DNA from 3 places in the Pseudomonas sp. GW821-FHT01C01 genome. Region 2 is predicted to be linked to each of the others. Evidence: predicted binding sites of a transcription regulator. Region 2 holds the regulator's gene; each other region holds the start of a gene.
What was found. The regulator sigma-54, encoded in region 2, starts transcription at its own class of promoters, with help from an activator protein. The targets are predictions, from matches to a motif close to ANTGGCATNNANNTTGCTNT.
Positions count from the first base shown of each region.

Region 1 (3,260 bases), on a different contig from region 2:
CGGACAAGTCGACAGCGACAGCGTCGGTTGCGCGATGTACGCATGGGGCTTGGCGATGATCCGCGCACGAAAGGCTTCGATTTCCGCCGCCGTCGCCGCCGGCCCCACCAGCATTCCGTACCCGCCGGAGCCCTGGGTTTCCTTGACCACCAGTTCTGGAAGATTGGCCAGGACGTGGGACAGCTCAGATGGATTGCGGCATTGCCAGGTCGGCACGTTCTTCAGGATCGGTTCTTCATCAAGGTAGAAACGGATCATGTCGGTAACGAACGGATACACCGACTTGTCGTCCGCCACCCCGGTGCCGATGGCATTGGCCAGCACCACGTTGCCGGAACGATAGGACGACAGCAGCCCTGGCACGCCGAGCATCGATTCCGGGTTGAAGGCCAGAGGATCGAGGAAGGCGTCGTCAAGGCGACGATAAATCACGTCGACCGCTTTCGGCCCGTCTGTAGTACGCATGTAGACCTTGTCGTCTCGCACGAACAGGTCAGCGCCCTCGACCAGTTCCACGCCCATTTCCCGCGCCAGGAACGCATGCTCGAAGAACGCACTGTTGAAGCGCCCCGGCGTCAGCACCACCACGCTCGGGTTATCGATGGGACTTGAGCTTTTCAGGGTGTCGAGCAGCAGGTTCGGGTAATGGTCGATAGGGGCGATGCGTTGCGCCGCGAACAGTTCGGGGAACAGGCGCATCATCATCTTGCGGTCTTCGAGCATGTAGCTGACGCCGCTCGGTGTACGCAGATTATCTTCGAGCACGTAGTAGGTGCCGTCGCCGTCGCGCACCAGGTCGACACCGGAGATGTGCGAATAGATATCGCGGTGCAGATCCAGGCCCTGCATTGCCAACTGGTACTGCTCGTTGGCCAGCACCTGCTCGGCCGGAATGATCCCGGCCTTGATGATGCGCTGCTCGTGATAGAGGTCGGCGAGGAACATGTTCAACGCCTTGACCCGCTGGATGCAGCCCCGCTCGACAATCCGCCATTCGCTGGCGGGGATGCTGCGGGGGATGGTATCGAATGGAATCAGGCGCTCTGTGCCCTGCTCGTCCCCGTAGAGCGTGAAGGTAATCCCGGCGCGATGAAACAACAGATCGGCCTCGCGTCGCCGTTGTGCCAGAAGCTCGTCAGGCGTCTCGGCCAGCCAACGGGCAAACTCCCGATAATGCGGGCGGACCTGGCCGCCGGCATCGTACATCTCATCAAAATAGGTGCGGATCATGCCGTACTCCTTGTCACTCGGACGTCCAGACCTTCGCAAGGCCCGTGCCAGCGGCATAAACGCTTTGATATCAATCAGTTGGATAATCACTGCGCACGCACCGCACCAATCCTGTGCGGTAAATGCCCCAACCTGATCGCCCCCGCTTCATTGCAAGGCGTGGTGTTCGCCTATCACCAGCATAGCCTGTAGGCGCCGGCTTGCCGGCGAAGGGGTCGTTAAGTCATGTGTTGCTCAAGGAGGACGCTTTCGCTGGCAAGCCAGCTCCTACAGGGGTCGTGTTCAATTTCCTGGCGGCGAAAATGAAAACGGCCAACCCGAAGGTCAGCCGTCATTGCCGGTTGTCACTGTTCATAAGGTTATGCGAGTCGCCCTCGTACCTCCTGTTTCACACCCCAGCCTTCGATAATGCCGCCCAACGGCTCGACTACCGCTTCAAAACCCTGTTCGAAGTCGCCGATGTCGTCGTAGGTGGCATACATGACTTTGCTCAACTCCAGCGCCCAGGCGCCATCGTCGCGCACACTGACTTGCGCATTCAGGGATTCACCACGGTGGAAATGACCTGCCGCCCTGCGTGCCCGCTCCTCGTCCGGGAAAATGGCGTAGAACTCGATGGGATGAAACCGCGAAAAGTCAAAACCGCCTTCTTTCATGCGGCGCAGCACGCTGCTGCTGATGTCTTCTTGATAGGCTGTGCTCATGAAACGTCCTCCTCAAAACGATGGATAGACTTTCCGTACTCCCTCACCCGCAACCGAACAGCGCGAGCGACGGCAACCAATGAGCCGGCGGGAAACAAGCATGGAGCTGACAAGACCAGACCTTAGCGATTCAATCGCTGATCTCGCTTGCAGAGTAGCCTCAAGATAGAGCCTCTGCCAAGGTCTGGATGTGAATGCGACAGGTGTCGTTCAGATTGGAGAAATACCGAGGATTTGAATGCTGTTCTGAAACTTGAGTTCTTTGACGCATGCATCGGCGGTCCGCCCCTCCAGATCGTTCAGATCCAGTTCGGCGGCGACAGGAAGAAACCGGGCCTTGATGAGCTTGGCGGCGCGCTCGTTGTCCGGGCGCTCATTGCACTCGAAGACCTCGTCGACAGTTTCGCCATGATCATCCACGAAAGTGACCTTCCACTTTTGCATTGCTGCCTCCTCGATAAAACCCATGGATGGGCTTACATCTATCTCGACCTTGTTAGCTGGCTAATTGTTCCGCCGCAATTCAGTGTGGGAGCGGGCTTGCTCGTGAAAAGGGTGTGTCAGCCAGCAACTCTGTCAACTGACACGCCTTCTTCGCGAGCAAGCCCGCTCCCACAGGTTTGGTGCGTGGACTGAAAGATCAGTCGTTGCTTGGCTTGTTCACCGCCTGCAACACGTATTGCGGCAAGGCGAAGGCACCGATGTGGATTTCAGGATTGTAGTAGCGGGTGATGATGCCGCTGCCCGTGAAGCGCTGTTGCAGGGTTTCGCGGGACAACTTGCGATAAGCGGTATTGGTCGCGCCCCAGGCGAAGGTCATCGAGCCGCCGATGTAGGTCGGCACGGCAGCCTGGTAGAAGTGCCAGTCCGGGAACAGGCTGCGCAGGCGACCGGCGGTGGTCTTCACTTCTTCGATCTGCATGAACGGCGTGCCGTTCTGGGTCACCAGGATGCCGCCTTCGTTCAGGCAGCGATGGCAGGCCTGGTAGAAGTTTTCCGAGAACAGCACTTCGCCCGGCCCGATCGGGTCGGTGGAGTCGGAAATGATCACGTCGAATTTTTCAGTGGTGGTGGCGACAAAACGCATGCCGTCGTCGATCACCAGGTTCAGGCGTGGATCATCGAATGCACCCTTGGAGTGGTTCGGCAGGAACTCCTTGCACATGTCGACCACGGTGCCGTCGATCTCGACCATGGTGATGTGCTCGACACTGCGGTGCTTGGCCACTTCACGCAACATGCCGCCATCGCCGCCGCCAATGATCAACACGCGCCTGGCGGTGCCATGGGCGAGGATCGGCACGTGGGTGAGCATTTCGTGGTAGA
Region 1 covers NZ_JBWKXF010000059.1:4,653-7,912, reverse strand. Annotated here, with positions in the region: gene AC07XF_RS25105 (circularly permuted type 2 ATP-grasp protein) at 1-1,230, opposite strand, end outside; gene AC07XF_RS25100 (ribonuclease E inhibitor RraB) at 1,590-1,934, opposite strand; gene AC07XF_RS25095 (hypothetical protein) at 2,145-2,378, opposite strand; gene speE (polyamine aminopropyltransferase) at 2,575-3,260, opposite strand, start outside.
Region 1: AC07XF_RS25105 (circularly permuted type 2 ATP-grasp protein) is a predicted target of sigma-54. The motif match lies at 1,263-1,282, and genes of this name have one in related genera.

Region 2 (3,260 bases):
AAGGCGAAAAAATCGTCTACGACACGGTCAAGAAGCTCGCCAGCGCCGGTCGCGCAACCGGCAGCAAGGTGACCGAGTCGCGCCCGCGCATCGATATGGTGATCCAGCCGAAAAAGAAAACCGACGAGCAAAAGGCCCAGTAATGGCAACTCTGAAAGCTCAGCATCTGGCCAAGAGCTACAAGAGCCGCCAGGTCGTGCGTGATGTCAGCCTGTCCATCGACAGCGGTCAGATCGTCGGCCTGCTTGGCCCCAACGGCGCCGGCAAGACTACCTGCTTCTACATGATCGTCGGCCTGGTACAGGCCGACCAGGGCCGCGTCCTGATCGATGACCTGGACGTCAGCCACCAGCCGATGCACGGTCGCGCGAACGCCGGTATCGGCTACTTGCCGCAAGAAGCATCGATCTTCCGCAAACTGTCGGTGGCCGACAACATCATGGCCATCCTCGAGACCCGCAAGGAACTCGACAAGGCCGGTCGTCGCAAGGAACTGGAAAGCCTGTTGCAGGAATTCCACATCAGCCACATCCGCGACAACCTCGGCATGAGCCTGTCCGGTGGTGAGCGCCGTCGCGTGGAAATCGCCCGCGCCCTGGCCACCAACCCGAAATTCATCCTCCTCGACGAACCTTTCGCCGGCGTGGACCCGATTTCGGTCGGCGACATCAAACAGATCATTTACCACCTCAAGGCCAAAGGCATTGGCGTGCTGATCACGGACCACAACGTTCGTGAAACCCTGGATATCTGCGAAACGGCCTATATCGTCAACGACGGCCAGTTGATCGCCGAAGGTGACGCCGAAACCATCCTGGCCAACGACCTGGTCAAGGAAGTGTACCTGGGCCATGAGTTCCGCCTGTAAGCGCTGAAGCAGTCATGGCGAATGCCAGACCGCTGTAGCGATAAAAATCAACAGGTTTTTATTGTTACAGCGCTCTAGGCAAACACTTCAGTTTCGGGCATATAATTTGCTTATGTTTGGCGCTCCGGCGCCCTGTAGTGGATGGCGCATGCGCGCCGGCGAATAAGGTGTTAAGCCCCTGCCATGAAACCATCGCTAGTCTTGAGAATGGGCCAGCAGCTGACGATGACACCGCAGCTGCAACAGGCCATCCGCCTGCTCCAATTGTCGACCCTGGACCTGCAACAGGAAATCCAGGAGGCCCTGGAGTCCAATCCGATGCTCGAACGCCAGGAAGAAGGCGACGACTTCGACAATTCCGACCCCTTGGCCGACAACACCGAACAAAAGCCCAACACTGACATCCAGGAACCCTCCTACCAGGAAAGCGCCCCGACGGTTGACAACCTCGATGAGGGCGACTGGAACGAGCGCATTCCCAACGAACTCCCCGTCGACACCGCGTGGGAAGACGTTTACCAGACCAGCGCCAGCAGCCTGCCCAGCAATGATGATGACGAGTGGGACTTCACCACCCGCACCTCGGCCGGCGAAAGCCTGCAAAGCCACTTGCTGTGGCAACTGAACCTGGCTCCGATGTCCGACACCGATCGCCTGATCGCCGTGACCCTGATCGACTGCATCAACAATCAGGGCTACCTGGATGAAACCCTCGAGGAGATCCTCGAAGCCTTCGATCCGGAACTGGACATCGAACTGGACGAAATCGAAGCGGTCCTGCACCGCATCCAGCAATTCGAGCCCGCCGGCATCGGCGCCCGCAACCTGGGCGAATGCCTGCTGCTGCAGTTGCGTCAGCTGCCCGCCAAGACCCCTTGGCTGGCCGAGGCAAAGCGCCTGGTCACCGATTACATCGACCTGCTTGGCAGCCGCGACTACAGCCAGTTGATGCGCCGCATGAAGCTCAAGGAAGATGAACTGCGCCAGGTCATCGAGCTGGTCCAGAGCCTCAACCCGCGTCCTGGCTCGCAGATCGAGTCCACCGAAGCCGAGTACGTCGTTCCTGACGTTATCGTGCGCAAGGACAACGAGCGCTGGCTGGTGGAGCTGAATCAGGAGTCGGTGCCACGGCTGCGGGTCAACGCCCAGTACGCCGGTTTCGTGCGCCGCGCCGACACCAGCGCCGACAACACATTCATGCGCAATCAGTTGCAGGAGGCCCGCTGGTTCATCAAGAGCCTGCAAAGCCGTAATGAAACCCTGATGAAAGTGGCCACCCAGATCGTCGAGCATCAGCGCGGCTTCCTCGAATATGGCGACGAAGCCATGAAGCCGCTGGTCCTGCATGACATCGCCGAAGCGGTCGGCATGCATGAGTCGACGATTTCACGGGTGACCACCCAGAAGTTCATGCACACCCCCCGGGGCATTTATGAACTCAAATACTTTTTCTCCAGTCATGTAAGCACCTCCGAAGGCGGCGAATGCTCGTCCACAGCGATCCGCGCGATCATCAAAAAACTGGTTGCCGCGGAAAATCAGAAAAAGCCGTTGAGTGACAGCAAGATCGCTGGTTTACTGGAGGCACAAGGCATTCAGGTGGCCCGCCGCACCGTCGCCAAGTACCGCGAATCCCTCGGGATCGCGCCTTCGAGCGAACGCAAGCGGTTGATGTAGGGCCACGCCACAGCGTTCCAGTGGTAGATCATCTGATCTACCGCTTTATGCACTGGCAACGAAGGAGAAGCTGTATGCAAGTCAACATCAGTGGACACCAACTGGAAGTGACCGAACCTCTTCGCACCTACATCGGCGAAAAACTCGAACGATTGGAGCGACATTTCGACAAGATCACTAATGTGCAGGTCACGATGACCGTCGAAAAACTGAAGCAGAAAATCGAAGCCACGCTGCATATTCCCGGAAATGAAGTGGTCGCAAACGCGGAACATACCGATATGTACGCCGCGATCGACGCACTCACCGACAAGCTGGATAAACAACTCAAAAAGCATAAGGAAAAGACCCAGAGCCTCCTTCAGGGCGCAACCGGTCGTTAACACTCCCAACCCATGATCCGACTTGAAAGTATCCTGACCCCCGGCCGTTCCCTCGTGAACGTGCCGGGCGGCAGTAAAAAGAAAGCCCTCGAACAAATTGCCAATCTGATCGCCCGCGAAGTGCCGGCTCTGGAGATGCAAGATGTCTTCGAGGCGCTGATTGCCCGTGAAAAACTCGGTTCCACCGGTTTTGGCAACGGCATCGCTATTCCACATTGCCGCCTCAAGGGCTGTGTTTCGCCCATCAGTGCATTGATGCACCTCGACGCCCCTATCGATTTCGACGCCATCGACGGCGCGCCGGTTGACCTGTTGTTCGTACTGCTGGTCCC
Region 2 covers NZ_JBWKXF010000028.1:61,189-64,448, reverse strand. Annotated here, with positions in the region: gene lptA (lipopolysaccharide transport periplasmic protein LptA) at 1-143, shown strand, start outside; gene lptB (LPS export ABC transporter ATP-binding protein) at 143-868, shown strand; gene AC07XF_RS17800 (RNA polymerase factor sigma-54) at 1,052-2,545, shown strand; gene hpf (ribosome hibernation-promoting factor, HPF/YfiA family) at 2,620-2,928, shown strand; gene ptsN (PTS IIA-like nitrogen regulatory protein PtsN) at 2,941-3,260, shown strand, end outside.

Region 3 (3,260 bases), on a different contig from region 2:
GGCCGACATCGCGCCGCTGCAATCGGAACATGACGACAGTGAGGCCATGGCCGGTGCGGTGCTGACATTGCATCGCGCCGATCGGGTGGGCGAACGCATCTATAACGTGCGCAAGCAAGAATTGCGTGGCTTCGACAGCATTTTCCAAAGTTCGAAAGTGATGGCCGCTGTTGTACGCGAAGCGCGACGCATGGCGCCGCTGGATGCACCGCTATTGATAGAAGGGGAAACCGGCACCGGCAAAGAGTTGCTGGCGCGGGCCTGCCATTTGGCCAGTCCTCGGGGGCAGTCGCCATTGATGGCGCTCAATTGCGCCGGTCTGCCGGAGTCGATGGCCGAGACGGAATTGTTCGGTTATGGCCCGGGTGCTTTCGAAGGCGCGCGGGCCGAAGGCAAGCTCGGGCTGCTGGAGCTGACGGCGGGCGGTACGCTGTTTCTCGATGGCGTCGGGGAAATGAGCCCGCGCTTACAGGTGAAATTGCTGCGCTTCCTGCAGGACGGTTGCTTCCGTCGTGTGGGCAGCGATGAAGAGGTCTACCTCGATGTGCGGGTCATTTGCGCGACCCAGGTCGACCTGTCCGAGTTGTGCGCGCGCGGCGAGTTCCGCCAGGACCTGTATCACCGCTTGAATGTGTTGTCGCTGCACATCCCGCCGTTGCGCGAGTGCCTCGACGGCTTGACGCCGCTGGTGGAGCACTTCCTCGATCAGGCCAGTCGGCAGATCGGATGCCCGTTGCCCAAACTCGCCCCGGCAGCCATGGAGCGGCTCAGTCATTACCATTGGCCCGGTAACGTGCGGCAACTGGAGAACGTGTTGTTCCAGGCGGTTTCCCTGTGCGACGGCGGCACGGTCAAGGCCGAGCACATTCGTCTGCCGGATTACGGCGTGCGTCAGCCCCTTGGCGATTTTTCGCTGGAAGGCGGGCTGGACGAGATCGTCGGGCGTTTCGAGAAGGCTGTGCTGGAACGGCTGTATTCCGAGCATCCGAGCAGTCGGCAACTGGGCAAGCGACTCGGTGTTTCCCACACCACCATTGCCAACAAGTTGCGTGAGTACGACGTTGGCAAAGAGTCGGGTATCGCCTAGGTCCTGTAGCAGCTGCCGAACGCAGCCTCGCAGGCTCGGCAGCTGCTACAGAGGTTTCGGCGAACTCTTAAGGTCGACGTTTGCCGTAAGCGGCATGACACCGCCGGTTTTTCGTCTCTGATACAAATCACAAATCCCCTCTGAATCCTCCAAGTCCCCTGTTTGCCGGGCCTCGCACCGCCGAAAACAAGTTGGTCTGCAAATTGCTTATGGCTCAGCAGTACAGCAGTGGACGGCAAACGTCCGGCAGGCAGAGGAAAGAGTGTGGACAAGTACCTTTATGTGGCAATGACCGGCGCCAGCCAGAATGCACTGGCGCAAAAGGCTCATGCCAACAACCTCGCGAACATCTCCACCAACGGCTTCCAGAAAGACCTGGAGCAGGCCCGTTCGATGCCGGTGTTCGGTGACAGCTTTCCGGCGCGTGCGTTTGCCATGTCCGAACGCCCGGCCACCGATTTCTCTCCGGGCTCACTGGTGGAAACCGGTCGCGACCTCGACGTTGCCGTGCAAGGCAACGGCTGGATTGCCGTACAGAATCCCGATGGCGGTGAAAGCTATGTGCGCACCGGCAGCCTGAACGTTGACGCCCTGGGCGTGCTGCGCGCCGGCAACGGCATGCCGGTCATGGGCAATGGCGGGCCGATTGCCGTGCCGCCCGAGCAGCAGATCGAAGTCGGTGAGGACGGCACCATCAGCATCCGCGCGATGGGCGAAGGGCCGCGGGTGATGGCTGAAGTCGACCGCATCAAGCTGGTCAACCCGGACTTCAAGAACATGACCAAGGGCCTGGACGGTTCGATCCACACCAAGGACGGCAAGCCGGCGCAGGCCGATGCCAACGTCAAGCTGGTGTCCGGGTTCCTCGAGTCGAGCAACGTCAATGCCGTGGAAGAGATGACCTCGGTACTGGCCTTGTCCAAGCAGTTCGAGCTGCACATCAAGATGATGAACACCGCCAAAGACGATGACCAGGCCATGGCTCGGGTCTTGCAGATCAGCTAATTACCAGAACGTCGCGCCGTAAAACAGGCGCACGAGGAGAATCGAATGCTTCCGGCTCTATGGGTTGCCAAAACAGGTCTGTCCGCCCAGGACACCAACCTGACCACCATTTCCAACAACCTGGCCAACGTGTCGACCACGGGTTTCAAACGTGACCGCGCCGAGTTCCAGGACCTGCTCTACCAGATCAAGCGTCAACCAGGCGCCCAGTCGACCCAGGACAGCGAACTGCCGTCGGGTCTGCAACTGGGTACCGGTGTGCGCATCGTCGGCACCCAGAAAAACTTCACCGCCGGTAGCCTGCAAACCACCGAGCAGCCACTGGACATGGCCATCGACGGTCGCGGTTTCTTCCAGATCCTGCAACCGGACGGCACCACGTCCTACACCCGTGACGGTACGTTCCACCTGGACTCCAACGGCCAGATCGTCAACGCCAGCGGCTTTGCCCTGGAGCCGGCCATTGTCATTCCGAACGACGCGCAGACCTTCACGGTCGGCCGCGACGGCACTGTGTCCATCACCGTTGCCGGCAACCCGGCTGCCCAGGTGATCGGCAACTTGCAAACCGCCGACTTCATCAACCCGGCGGGCCTGCAGGCCGTGGGCAACAACCTGTTTCTGGAAACCGCTGCCAGTGGCGCGCCACAGGTCGGCACACCGGGCCTGAACGGTTTCGGCACCATGCTGCAGAACACCCTGGAAACGTCCAACGTCAGCACCGTTGAGGAGATGGTCAACATGATCACCACCCAGCGTGCCTACGAGATGAACTCCAAGGTGATCTCCACCGCCGACCAGATGCTCTCGTTCGTAACGCAGAATCTGTAATCAGTCTATGAGGCGGCCATGAGGCTGCCTGCAACACCGTGAGGTAGGGTCATGAATCGCTATGTATCTGTTCTGGCACTGAGTGGGATCACCGCGCTCGCAGGTTGCGTTCCTGCGACGCCCAAGCCGAATGACCCTTACTACGCTCCGGTGTTGCCGCGCACGCCGTTGCCGGCGGCCGCGAACAACGGCTCGATCTATCAGGCCGGTTTCGAACAGAACCTTTACAGCGACCGCAAGGCGTTCCGGATCGGTGACATCATCACCATCACCCTGAACGAAAAGACCCAGGCCAGCAAAAACGCCAACTCGCAAATTGGCAAGAACAGCAAGACCA
Region 3 covers NZ_JBWKXF010000009.1:32,485-35,744, forward strand. Annotated here, with positions in the region: gene AC07XF_RS08705 (sigma-54-dependent transcriptional regulator) at 1-1,087, shown strand, start outside; gene AC07XF_RS08710 (flagellar basal body rod protein FlgF) at 1,352-2,092, shown strand; gene flgG (flagellar basal-body rod protein FlgG) at 2,138-2,923, shown strand; gene flgH (flagellar basal body L-ring protein FlgH) at 2,975-3,260, shown strand, end outside.
Region 3: AC07XF_RS08710 (flagellar basal body rod protein FlgF) is a predicted target of sigma-54. The motif match lies at 1,278-1,297, and genes of this name have one in related genera.